2 linked regions of the Blastochloris tepida genome follow. The protein of the gene in region 1 interacts with the protein of each later gene in a pairwise test. Links are inferred from orthologs where the notes say so. Each region holds a gene or a part of one and is shown on either strand. Other genes may lie near its edges.

Evidence for each region. Proteins that work in one complex are often made in the same cells at the same time.
Region 2: the proteins of BLTE_RS17375 (region 1) and ndk interact in binary tests that used the Escherichia coli proteins (3 or more experiments, as listed by UniProt). The link is inferred for Blastochloris tepida from one-to-one orthologs.

Annotation. Positions count from the first base shown.
Region 1 is NZ_AP018907.1:3,826,168-3,833,900, forward strand. What follows is about bases 1-2,756. They hold BLTE_RS17375 (5-formyltetrahydrofolate cyclo-ligase), read left to right. Parts: upstream 1-944; coding sequence 945-1,568; downstream 1,569-2,756. Other genes in these bases: BLTE_RS17360 (DUF4164 domain-containing protein), read left to right, coding at 1-224; BLTE_RS17365 (cell division protein ZapA), read left to right, coding at 322-705; BLTE_RS17380 (TIGR00282 family metallophosphoesterase), read left to right, coding at 1,568-2,404; BLTE_RS17385 (exopolysaccharide biosynthesis protein), read left to right, coding at 2,603-2,756. Also shown: more of BLTE_RS17385, read left to right, coding at 2,757-3,268; BLTE_RS17390 (hypothetical protein), read right to left, coding at 3,756-4,490; BLTE_RS17395 (YebC/PmpR family DNA-binding transcriptional regulator), read left to right, coding at 4,514-5,260; BLTE_RS17400 (amino acid ABC transporter substrate-binding protein), read left to right, coding at 6,111-7,016; BLTE_RS17405 (amino acid ABC transporter permease), read left to right, coding at 7,155-7,733. UniProt on the Escherichia coli protein: Involved in the removal of 5-formyltetrahydrofolate.
Region 2 is NZ_AP018907.1:2,119,718-2,122,638, forward strand. The notes cover bases 35-2,921. They hold ndk (nucleoside-diphosphate kinase), read right to left. Parts: upstream 1,746-2,921; coding sequence 1,323-1,745; downstream 35-1,322. Other genes in these bases: BLTE_RS09750 (hypothetical protein), read right to left, coding at 35-350; BLTE_RS09755 (TerC family protein), read right to left, coding at 386-1,087; BLTE_RS09765 (DinB family protein), read left to right, coding at 1,931-2,452; BLTE_RS09770 (glycerate kinase type-2 family protein), read left to right, coding at 2,917-2,921. Outside these bases: more of BLTE_RS09750, read right to left, coding at 1-34. UniProt on the Escherichia coli protein: Major role in the synthesis of nucleoside triphosphates other than ATP. The ATP gamma phosphate is transferred to the NDP beta phosphate via a ping-pong mechanism, using a phosphorylated active-site intermediate.

The DNA.
Region 1 (7,733 bases):
AGCTCGAGGCGGCGGTGGAGCGGCGGCTGGCGCAGGAGCGCCAGGAGGCCGGGCTCGAAGCCCAGGTGCAGGCGCTCGGCGTCGATCGGGCGCGGCTCGCCGCCGAGCTCGACCAGATGCGCCACCGGGCCGACGAGCTGGAGGGCGTCAACCGCGACGTCTCCCACCGGCTGGCGGTGGCGATGGAGACGATCCGCACCGTGCTGGGCGAAGCCGGCCGGTGACGCCGGCCGATGCAACCCGGGTGGCCTTGGGTCGCACAGTCTCGGGCCGCAGGATCTTGAGCCGCAGGATCTCGAGCCGAATGTGAGGTGAGTTGGGATGGGGCAGGTCAACGTCACGATCAATGGCCGCCAGTACCGCATGGCCTGCGAGGATGGGCAGGAGAACCATCTGGTCGGCTTGGCCGAGGATCTCGAGAAGCGGATCAACGGCCTGCGCGCAGCGTTCGGCGAGATCGGCGATCAGCGCCTGACGATGATGGCGGCGATCATGGTGGCCGACGAGCTGCACGAGGCCGGCCGCCGCATCCAGGCGCTGGAGGCCGAGCGCGATGCGCTGACCGCGGCCCGTGCCCAGGCGGCGGCCCAGGTCGAGGCCAATGAGCGCGCCGCGGCCGCGGCGCTGGAGACCGCCGCCCAGCGCATCGAGCGCCTCGCCCAGGGTATCGCCACCGCCCCGCGCGAGGGGCCGGCGATGGGGTGAGGGCGAGCGCCGTGAAATATCTCTGTCACGGTCTTCCTGTCTGTCCCCCGAAGCCCTAGATTCAAAAAGCGGGGCTGCGGGGCGCGTTTTGGAGACACGTATCCCCGGGGCCTTATCGATCCGAACGGGAGCTGTCCCTGTCCGGACCCCTGGGTCCAGGCACACGGCGCCCACCTACGCTGTAGGTTTCCCGGGATCGATACTCCGACGGCCATCGCGGCTCCGCGCTCCATCCTTTCATGTCGCTGCCCCATCTTCCGCCATCCGGCGCCTTGCCGCTCCTCCTCACCGACAAGCCGAGCCTGCGGCGGGCGGCGCTCGCCCGCTGCGCCGCACTGGATGCGGCGGCGCGGGTGGCCGCGGCCGAGGCGGTGGTGGCGGGCGGCCTTGAGGCGGCAAGCCGGTTCGCCGCGGGGCGAACGGTGGCGCTGTTCGCCAGCCTCGCGAAGGAGATCGACACCCTCCCGCTGGCGCGCGCGCTCGACGCCGCCGGCCACGCGCTGGCGCTGCCGGCGGTGATCGCGCCCGATTCTCCGCTGGAATTCCGCCGCTGGCGGCCGGGCGAGCCGCTGGTGCGCGGGCTGATGGCGGTGCCGGAGCCTGTGGCCGGGGCCGATGTGGCGGTGCCGGGGCTGGTGTTCGTGCCGCTCGCCGCCTTCGACCGGCGCGGCTATCGCATCGGCTATGGCGGCGGCTATTATGACCGCACGCTCGGGGCGCTGAAGAAAGCCGGCCAGCCGGTTGCGGTTGGTCTGGCCTTCGCCGTACAGGAGGTTGCCCGGGTTCCCGACCAGCCGCACGACATCCGGCTCGACAGGATCGTCACCGAGCGCGAAACCATCGATTGCCGGAGTGCGAGCTGATGCGGATGCTGTTCGTGGGGGACGTGGTCGGCCGCGCCGGGCGCCACGCGGTGACCCACCATCTGCCGCGGCTGGTGGCCGAGTGGAAGCTCGACGCGGTGATCGTCAATGGCGAGAACGCCGCCGGCGGCTTCGGCATCACCGAGGCGATCTACAACGACCTGATCGAGGCCGGCGCCGACGCGGTGACGCTGGGCAACCACGCCTGGGACCAGAAGGAGGCGCTGGTGTTCATCGAGCGCGCGCCCCGGCTGCTGCGCCCGATCAACTATCCGCCCGGCACCCCCGGGCGCGGCGCCAATCTGATCACCACCCGCACCGGGGTGCGGCTCCTGGTGATGAACGTCATGGGCCGGGTGTTCATGGATCCGCTGGACGATCCGTTCGCCGCGGTCGACCGCGAGGTGGCGGCCTGCCCGCTCGGCCGGGCGTGCGACGCTATCGTCGTCGATTTCCACGCTGAGGCGACCAGCGAGAAGCAGGCCTTCGCCCATCTGCTCGACGGCCGGGTGAGCGTGGTGGCCGGCACCCACACCCATGTGCCGACCGCCGACCACCGCGTGCTGCCCGGCGGTACCGCCTTCATGACCGATGTCGGCATGACCGGCGATTACGATTCGGTGATCGGCATGGACAAGACCGAACCGCTGCAGCGGTTCGTGCGCAAAATCCAGTCGGCGCGGTTCGAGGCGGCGACCGGGCCGGCCACGCTGTGCGGCCTGGCGGTGGAGCTCGACGCACACACGGGCCTGGCCCGCATGGTCTCGCCGGTGCGCATCGGCGGCCGGCTCGAGCCGGTGGTGCCGGCCGCCTGGGTTCCGTCGCCGCCGGCCTGAGGCGGTTTCCGGCCCAGGGGGCCGGAGGACCGTATAAGGAGGCGGCAAGATTGCGCATCCCCAGCGGCGGCGGCTGAGGTCACAATGCGACCTTGCCATGCCTATATGGGGACGCGGTGACGGATCCGGCCCGGCGGACGGGGCGGTTTTCGATTTGGAAATCGGCGCCCATCTAACATCGATGCCGGAGCGGTCGGGATGACAGACATGGACGTGTCGGCCAACATCAAGGTCAAGCTGCCCGAGGATGAGGCCGGCGCCCTGCCGATTAGTCAGGTGCTGCGCAGCGTCGGCGAGCAGGCCGAGGGCGAGACCCTGACCATCGGCGACATCGTCGAGGCGCTCGGCGACCGGGCGATGGCCATTCTGCTGATTCTGTTCTGCCTGCCGAACTGCGTGCCGGTGCCGCCGGGCGTCGGGCTGGTGTTCGGCTTCCCCATGCTGCTGGTCGCGCTGCAGATGGTGGTGGGGCGCCACAAGCCCTGGCTGCCGGCGGCGGTGCTCCGGCGGCGGATGAAGGTGAAGGACTATCTCCGGCTGATGGACGTGGCCGAGCCGCGCCTGCGCAAGATCGAATCGGTGCTCAAGCCGCGTTACACCTTCCTGTTCTCGGATGCGGCCGACCGGCTGATGGGCGCGTTCTTCGTGCTGGGCGCGATCTCGGTGATCCTGCCGCTGCCGGGCAGCAATTTCCCGCCGGCCATCGCCTCGGTGCTGATATCGCTGGCGATGCTGGAGGAGGACGGCATTGTGCTGATCGCCGGCCTCGCCATCGGCATCACCGGGCTGATCTACACCACGCTGGTCGGCGGTGCGGTGGCCTGGGCGGCGGTGGCCGCCTCGCGCAGTGTGCTGGGGATGTGATCGGGCTTCAGGTGATGCCGTAGGGGAATCGGACCCGATCTCGCCGATAGGATCTTGTTTTTAAAATTATTTTTTGGGACGGCGGCCGGCCGGCCGCCTTTCGAAAGGCACCGCCCCGGACGACAGAATCCGCGGCGGCGGTTGATCCGGGCCATACCAGCGACCGCGAAGGTGGGCCGTTGGTTCCGGTCGCGGATTTTCGCGAAATCCTTGAGTTCCGAAACGAAAATCCGCGAGGGTCAACGGCCCCACGCGTCAGCGTTTGGGGCCGTTCGGATCAATCCCTTTTGGCTCAATCGAGCCCTTTTGGTCCAAACGAGGCCGGCCCCCGCTACCTCGGCGGCCAACCCCCGCTCGATCGGGCGCACGCTCAAGGCCCGCCGGCCCGCGAAGAGGACAAAACCTTCCTCTCCGGCGGAGCGATGCGCCGCCGGCAGGCCGCAGGATATCGCGGCGCGGCCTCGGGGGAGCCGCGCCGCTGACTGTCTTACAGAAGGACCGACAGGAACTTGAGAATAAGATAGAAGAGGATGCAGCCGACGAAGCCGCTGCCGAAACCGAGCGCCCGCTCGCGCCAGATGTCCAGGACGGACGGCGCCCCGATCGTCTCGCGGAACGTGTTGGTGTCGAGAACAGCGATGTTTTCCAGCGCCGCCGTTTCCTGCGACATCTCCGGCTTCGCCTGCTGGAGATCCTTGATCTGACTGAGCGCGAGGGCCAGTTCCGCCTGCTGCTGCTCGGTCTGGCGACGGAGCTCGGCAAGCTGGTTCAGCGTGGTTTCGGCCGTCGCGCGCGCCTGCTCGATCGCGTCGAAGCGACCCTTCAGGCTCTCATTGGTGAAGGTCTGGTCCTCCCTGAACAGGCGGAAGTTCGGAGCAACCTGGGCAAGCGCGGTCTGGAACCCGCGGAAATAGCCCTGGAACCCGCGAAACAGCAGGCCTGTGACAATATTTTCAATACCAGAAGTGGCAGCCATGGCAGCGTCCCCCGTTTGCTGCGTGTTGCGGCGCAACAGTCGCATCCGCGCGGACGATAGTGCCTTGAAACACCCGCGCGTGGAAGTCGCTTGCGAAAAGTCGTTGTGCTTTCGAAGAAAGTTTGGATCACGAACCCGCTGGCTGAGGCGATCGGGCAGCGAATCGCCGCTTTCTTTATTTTCGCGCTTTGCCACGCTATAGCGAGCCCTTTCCACGATGGTGGATGGGTGCTGCCGCTGCGGCACCCTCCTCACGCTTCGAGTTGGCCATGGCCGGACATTCGCAATTCAAGAACATCATGCATCGCAAGGGGCGCCAGGATGCGATGCGCTCCAAGCTGTTCAGCAAGCTGGCCCGCGAGATCACCGTCGCGGCCAAGATGGGCCTGCCCGACCCCAATATGAACGCCCGCCTCAGGGCCGCGATCCTGGCCGCGCGGGCCGAAAACATGCCCAAGGACAATATCGAGCGCGCGATCAAGAAAGCGCTGGGCAATGACGGCGAGAACTTCGACGAGATCCGCTACGAGGGCTACGGGCCCGGCGGCGTCGCGGTCATCGTCGAGGCGCTGACCGACAACCGCAATCGCACCGCCTCCGAGGTGCGCTCCTATTTCACCAAGCATGGCGGCAACCTCGCCGAGACCGGCGCGGTGTCCTTCATGTTCGACCGCGTCGGCGTGGTCGAGTTCGACGCCGCCAAGGCCGGCGCCGAGGCCATGCTGGAGGCGGCGATCGATGCCGGCGCTGACGACGTGGTGTCCTCCGACGGCGGCCACGAGATCTATTGCAGCGCCGACGCCCTGGCGGCGGTGTCCAAGGCGCTTGAGGCGCGCTTCGGCGAGCCGCGCAAGGCGGCGCTGACCTGGAAGCCGCAGACCTCTGTCGCCGTCGACGACGAGGCCGGCGAGAAGCTGATTCGGCTGATCGAGATCCTCGAAGAGAATGACGACGTGCAGCACGTCTATTCGAACTTCGAGGTTTCCGACGCGCTGATGGCCAAGATGGGCTCCTGACCGGCGGAGCCCCAAGTTCGGAGCAAGCTCGGGGCCGCCCAGTGTTGATGCACCAAGGCTTGATGCACCAAGGCTTGGCGCGTCGGATTCGGGTGCGCCGGATTCTGGTGCATCCGGGCCGGTCGCCCGATTATGGTTCCCGCGCCAGGATCGCTGCGCAGCCGGCTGGTGTCTACCGGCGCGCTGGCATACTGCCTGCATACCCTTCAGCCGATGCCAGCCTTCGGACTGTGCGTGCGGCGCGGCTGCCCAGCCATTGGGCAGACCGCCGGCGCAAGCGCCGATCCGCAGGCATGCCGGGCGGGTCGGGGTGCATGCGTCAGCGGAAGATGAGCGTCAGCGGCAGGGCAGCGCCCGCCTGCGACGGCGCACGCCCGTATCCGGTCACATCCCGACACCGCTGGATCTGTCTGCAACGACCTTGCGGGCGGGCGCCCGGCATCGGACACTCCGTGCGGATCACGGCCCGGGGGCTGTCGTCCGGTCTCTGGTGGCCGCGGGCATGGCGCCCGCGATGCCCAGGGAAGGAGGTCTCCTGCGGACGGGTTCTCCGCTCCGATTCCAATACCAACGGCCCAAACGCTGGCGCACGGAGCCGCTGACACGCGCGGATTTTCGTTTCGGAAATCAAGGATTTCACGAAAATCCGCGACCGGAACCAACGGTCGGCAGCTGCCGCTCTTGGTGTAAGTCCTTGAGTTGGCGCATTCTCTTTCGTGGGGCTGGTATCCACTTCTGCGGAGAATGCTCTAAATTCCATTGTTTCCGGGCACCTCGTGATCCGGGGGCACGCCCAACGAGCCGCCGCCGAACGGCGGCATGAAGACGTCACAGAGACAGGAACATCGCGATGAAACGAAGCCTAATCGCCGCTGCCATGGGTCTCGCTTTGGTGGCCGCTCCGGCTGGGGCCGAGGAACTCACCGGCACGCTGAAGAAGATCAAGGAACTCGGAACGATCACCATCGGCCACCGCGACTCGTCGATCCCGTTCTCCTATTATGACGACAAGCAGCAGGTGATCGGCTACGCGATGGACCTGTGCTACCGCATTGTCGATGCGGTGAAGGATGAGCTGAAGCTGCCCGACCTCAAGGTCGTGCTCAATCCGGTCACCTCGGCGACCCGCATCCCGCTGATGGCCAACGGCACCATCGACCTCGAATGCGGCTCGACCACCAACAATTTGGAGCGCCAGAAGCAGGTCGGCTTCACCATCACCCACTTCGTCACCGCCAACCGGTTCGTCTCCAAGAAGGCGAACAACCTCAAGACGCTCGACGATCTCAAGGGCAAGACCATCGTCTCGACGTCCGGCACCGCCAACATCAAGCAGATCAACCAGATCAATGCCGAGCGGAACCTTGGCATGACCATCCTGGCGGCCAAGGACCACGCCGAGGGCTTCCTGATGGTCGAGACCGACCGCGCCGCCGCGTTCGTGATGGACGACATCCTGCTCTACGGCCTCGCCGCCAACTCCAAGGCGCCCGACGACTATGTGATCTCGGCCGATGCGCTGTCGGTGGAGCCCTACGGCATCATGCTTCGCCGCGACGATCCGCAGTTCAAGGCGGTCGTCGACAAGGCGATGATCGACACCTACAAGTCGGGCGCCATCGAGCCGATCTACAACAAGTGGTTCCTGTCCACGATCCCGCCGCGGAGCGTCAACCTCAACCTGCCGCTGAGCGAGGCGTTCGCCAAGGTGATCGCCGACCCGACCGATTCGGGCGATCCTGCCGCCTACAAGTGATGCGGTTTCCGGCCTGATAGGGTGTCCGGTTGATCCCCCCGGGATAGCGGAAACCGTATGAAGAACCGGACCTGCAGGCGACGATGTGGCGCCGGGGATGAAGCCCCGGCGCCGCGAACAAGGGCGGGAGCGAGGCGCGTGAACTATCACTGGAACTGGGCGATCTTCTGGGAGCCGTCGCCGGAGGGCTGGGGAACCTATGGCGACATGCTGCTGTCCGGGCTCTACTGGACGCTCGCCACCTCGATCGCCGCCTGGATCATGGCGCTGGTGCTCGGCGTCATCGTCGGCGTGCTGCGCACCATGCCCTACCGGATCCCGGCAGCGTTCGCCTATGCCTATGTCGAACTGTTCCGGAACATCCCGCTCCTGGTGCAGATGTTCCTGTGGTTCTTCGTCATGCCGGAGCTGGTGCCGGCCGAGTTCGGCCGCTGGCTCAAGCAGATGCCCAACGCGCCATTCTACACCGCGGTCATCAGCCTGGGCTTCTTCACCTCGGCGCGCGTCGCCGAGCAGGTGCGCGCCGGCGTCGACGCACTGCCGCGCGGCCAGCGGATGGCCGGCACCGCGCTCGGCCTGAGGCTGACCCAGGTCTATCGCTATGTGCTGATGCCGATGGTGTTCCGCATCATCCTGCCGCCGCTGACGTCGGAGTTTCTCAACTGCATCAAGAACTCGTCGGTGGCGCTGACCATCGGCCTGATGGAGCTCACCGCC
Region 2 (2,921 bases), 1.7 Mb from region 1 along the record:
ACGGTCTTCGACCAGCAGCCGCAGCGCGCCGGCGCCGTCTCGTCCGGCTTGTCGCCCTCGGCCGAGCGGTACATGCAGACGTCCTGCAGGCGCAGGCGCACCTGCTCGGCCGTGCGAATGCCGCCGTCCGGCGGCGGCGGCACGACATAAAGCGGGTTCGGCCGCGGCTCGGGCTGGCCGAACAGCGGCCTCTGGCTCACGGCCTGCGGCGGCGCCTTCGGTCCGCCCGGCTGGACCCGGCTCTGCTGAGCCGGCTGGAATGCCCCCTCCTCCGGCGGCACGCCACCCGCCAGGGCGGCGGCGGGCGCGAGACAGAGAACGACGAGGGCGGTGCGCGCGAGCGCAATCATGGTCTTTCATCCCAACAGACGTGTCGCCGGCGCGATCAGAGTTCCTCGATGACGTCCGGGCGCCGCCGGCGGCGCGCCAGAACCCAGCCGATGGCCAGAACCAGCAGCGCGCCCGAGGCGGCGACCGTCAGTTCCAGCAGATGGGGAAGCCTGGAGCCATAGAGGTCGATGATCAGCGGCTCGCTCACCACGATCTCGCCCGCCACCCAGCCGAGCAGCGCCGCGCCGGCCCAGATCATCACCGGGTAGCGCTCCAGGAGACGCATCAGCATGGCGCTGCCGGCGACGATCAGCGGAATGCTGACGATGAGGCCGAACACGATCAGGATCAGTTCGCCGCGCGCCACCGCGGCGATGGCGATGACATTGTCGAGGCTCATCACCGCATCGGCGATGGCGATGATGCGCACCGCCCGCCACAGGCTGTCGGCCGGGGCGAGTTCGCCTTCCGCATGGCTCTCGGCCGGAACCACCAGCTTGACCGCGACCCACACCAGGAGGGCAGCGCCGACCAGCTTGAGATAGGGCAGGCTCATCAGTTCGGTGACGACACCGGCGAACGCGATGCGCAGCGCCACCGCCGTTCCCGCGCCCAGGATCATGCCCCACAGGCGCTGCTGCGGCGGCAGATGGCGGCAGGCGAGCGCGATGACCACCGCATTGTCGCCCGACAGCAGGATGTCGACCCAGATGATCTGGAGAGCGGCGAGCCAGAATGCTGGCTGATCGAGGGACATTGGGGGATAGTCTCTTCGGGGGCAGTCTCGCGGGGAAAGTCCCGTGCGCGGCCGGCGATCTGCGCGGCCGGGTAGGATCGCAACAGGCCGGCTTCGCTGCCGGCACGCCGTGAGGGCGAAACCGTCCCCACGCTTCAATGACGAGCCCGGCGCACTGGCGACGCCGGGCCGTCCGGTCAGACATAAGCGGCCAATCGGGCCGAAAACCGGCATCCGCCGCCGGACCGAAGCCCGCTCAGCCGACGATCTCGTTGCCCGAGAAGAACTGGGCGATCTCGATCGCCGCGTTCTCGACGGAGTCGGAGCCATGCACCGAGTTCTCGCCGATCGACTTGGCGAACTGCTTGCGGATGGTGCCCGGCGCGGCGCTGTCCGGATTGGTCGCGCCCATGATCTCGCGGTACTTCGCCACCGCGTTCTCGCCTTCCAGCACCTGCACCACCACCGGCGCCGAGGTCATCATCTCGACCAGCTCGCCGAAGAAAGGCCGCGCCTTGTGGACGGCATAGAACGTCTCGGCCTCGGCGCGCGACATGCGGATGCGCTTCTGGGCCACGATGCGCAGGCCGGCCTGCTCAATCACCGCGTTGATCGCGCCGGTCAGGTTACGGTCGGTCGCGTCGGGCTTGATGATCGAGAATGTGCGCTCGATCGCCATGGGAAACCTCACGGATTGTTGGATTGGTGGAAGATCGGAAAAATGATCGGCAGGCTCTTAGCAGCGGGCCGACGACGCGACAAGCCGCGGCTTCCGTTGCGGGCGAGGCCTGATCTAGATCAAAGCGGCCCCGGCCGGTCTTCGCCATTCTCCGGCGATCGGTCGCGGTTCCGCTGGAGCAGGGGATGAAGAATCATTTCGTGATGCTGGCCCGCTACAATTCCTGGGCGAACCAGCGTGTCTACGCCGCCGCCGCCACCGCCCCGGCCGAGGCGCTGGATCGGGACGTCGGCGCCTGCGCCGGCTCGATCATCGCCACGCTGAACCACCTCCTCCTGGTCGACCGCAACTGGATGGCGCAGCTCAATGATGGCGGCGAAGCGCCCGACAGCGTCGACGACGTGCTGATCGACGACCTCGCCGAGCTGCGCGCGGTGCGCGAGATCGAGGATGCCCGGATCCTGTCGTTCACCGAGCGGCTGACCGAGGGCGAGCTGGACAAGACCGTCCGCTACCACACCATCCGCCAGCCGCTGGTGGAGGAGCTGCCGCTGTCGACCGTGCTGACCTACAGCTTCACCCACCAGATTCACCATCGCGGCGAGCTGTGGGCGGGCCTGACGCGCATCGGCGCGACCGTCACACCCTACGACCTGTTGTGCTTCCATCGGGAGACCAATCCGAGCCGGCTGGCCCGGGTCGCCTGACGCCCTTTTGCCGGCCCAAGATCTTACCGGCCAAGACCCGACCCCGGACGGGACGGCATGTCGAGACATCCTTCTGGAGCGTCGTAGCCGACGTTCCGCGAGAAAGCCTGACGGACGCCACAGGCGGGGGAAGTTGGCGTACGTTCGGGCCTCAGGGACGGGCGTTCCTTTCGGAACGTCCGTCCCGTTGCTTTTTGGGCCCCTCATCAACCAATGTTCCTATCGACGCCCCTGCCCTTTTGGGTGGCGACCGAGTCGTTTCAACGGCTTGGCACGGAATGTTGAGGCGTTGAATCAGGGCGTTGACGTTGAGAGTGCGGGTCAGCGACCTGACGCTCCAGTTCAGATTCAACGCCTTGCCGTTCCGATTCAGATTCAACGCGGGCTGCGCCCTGCGCCAGAATTCCCGAGTCGCCCGAATCGCTTGGCGCCCGAGGTTCGCGAATTGATTCATCTGCGCTCCCATGCC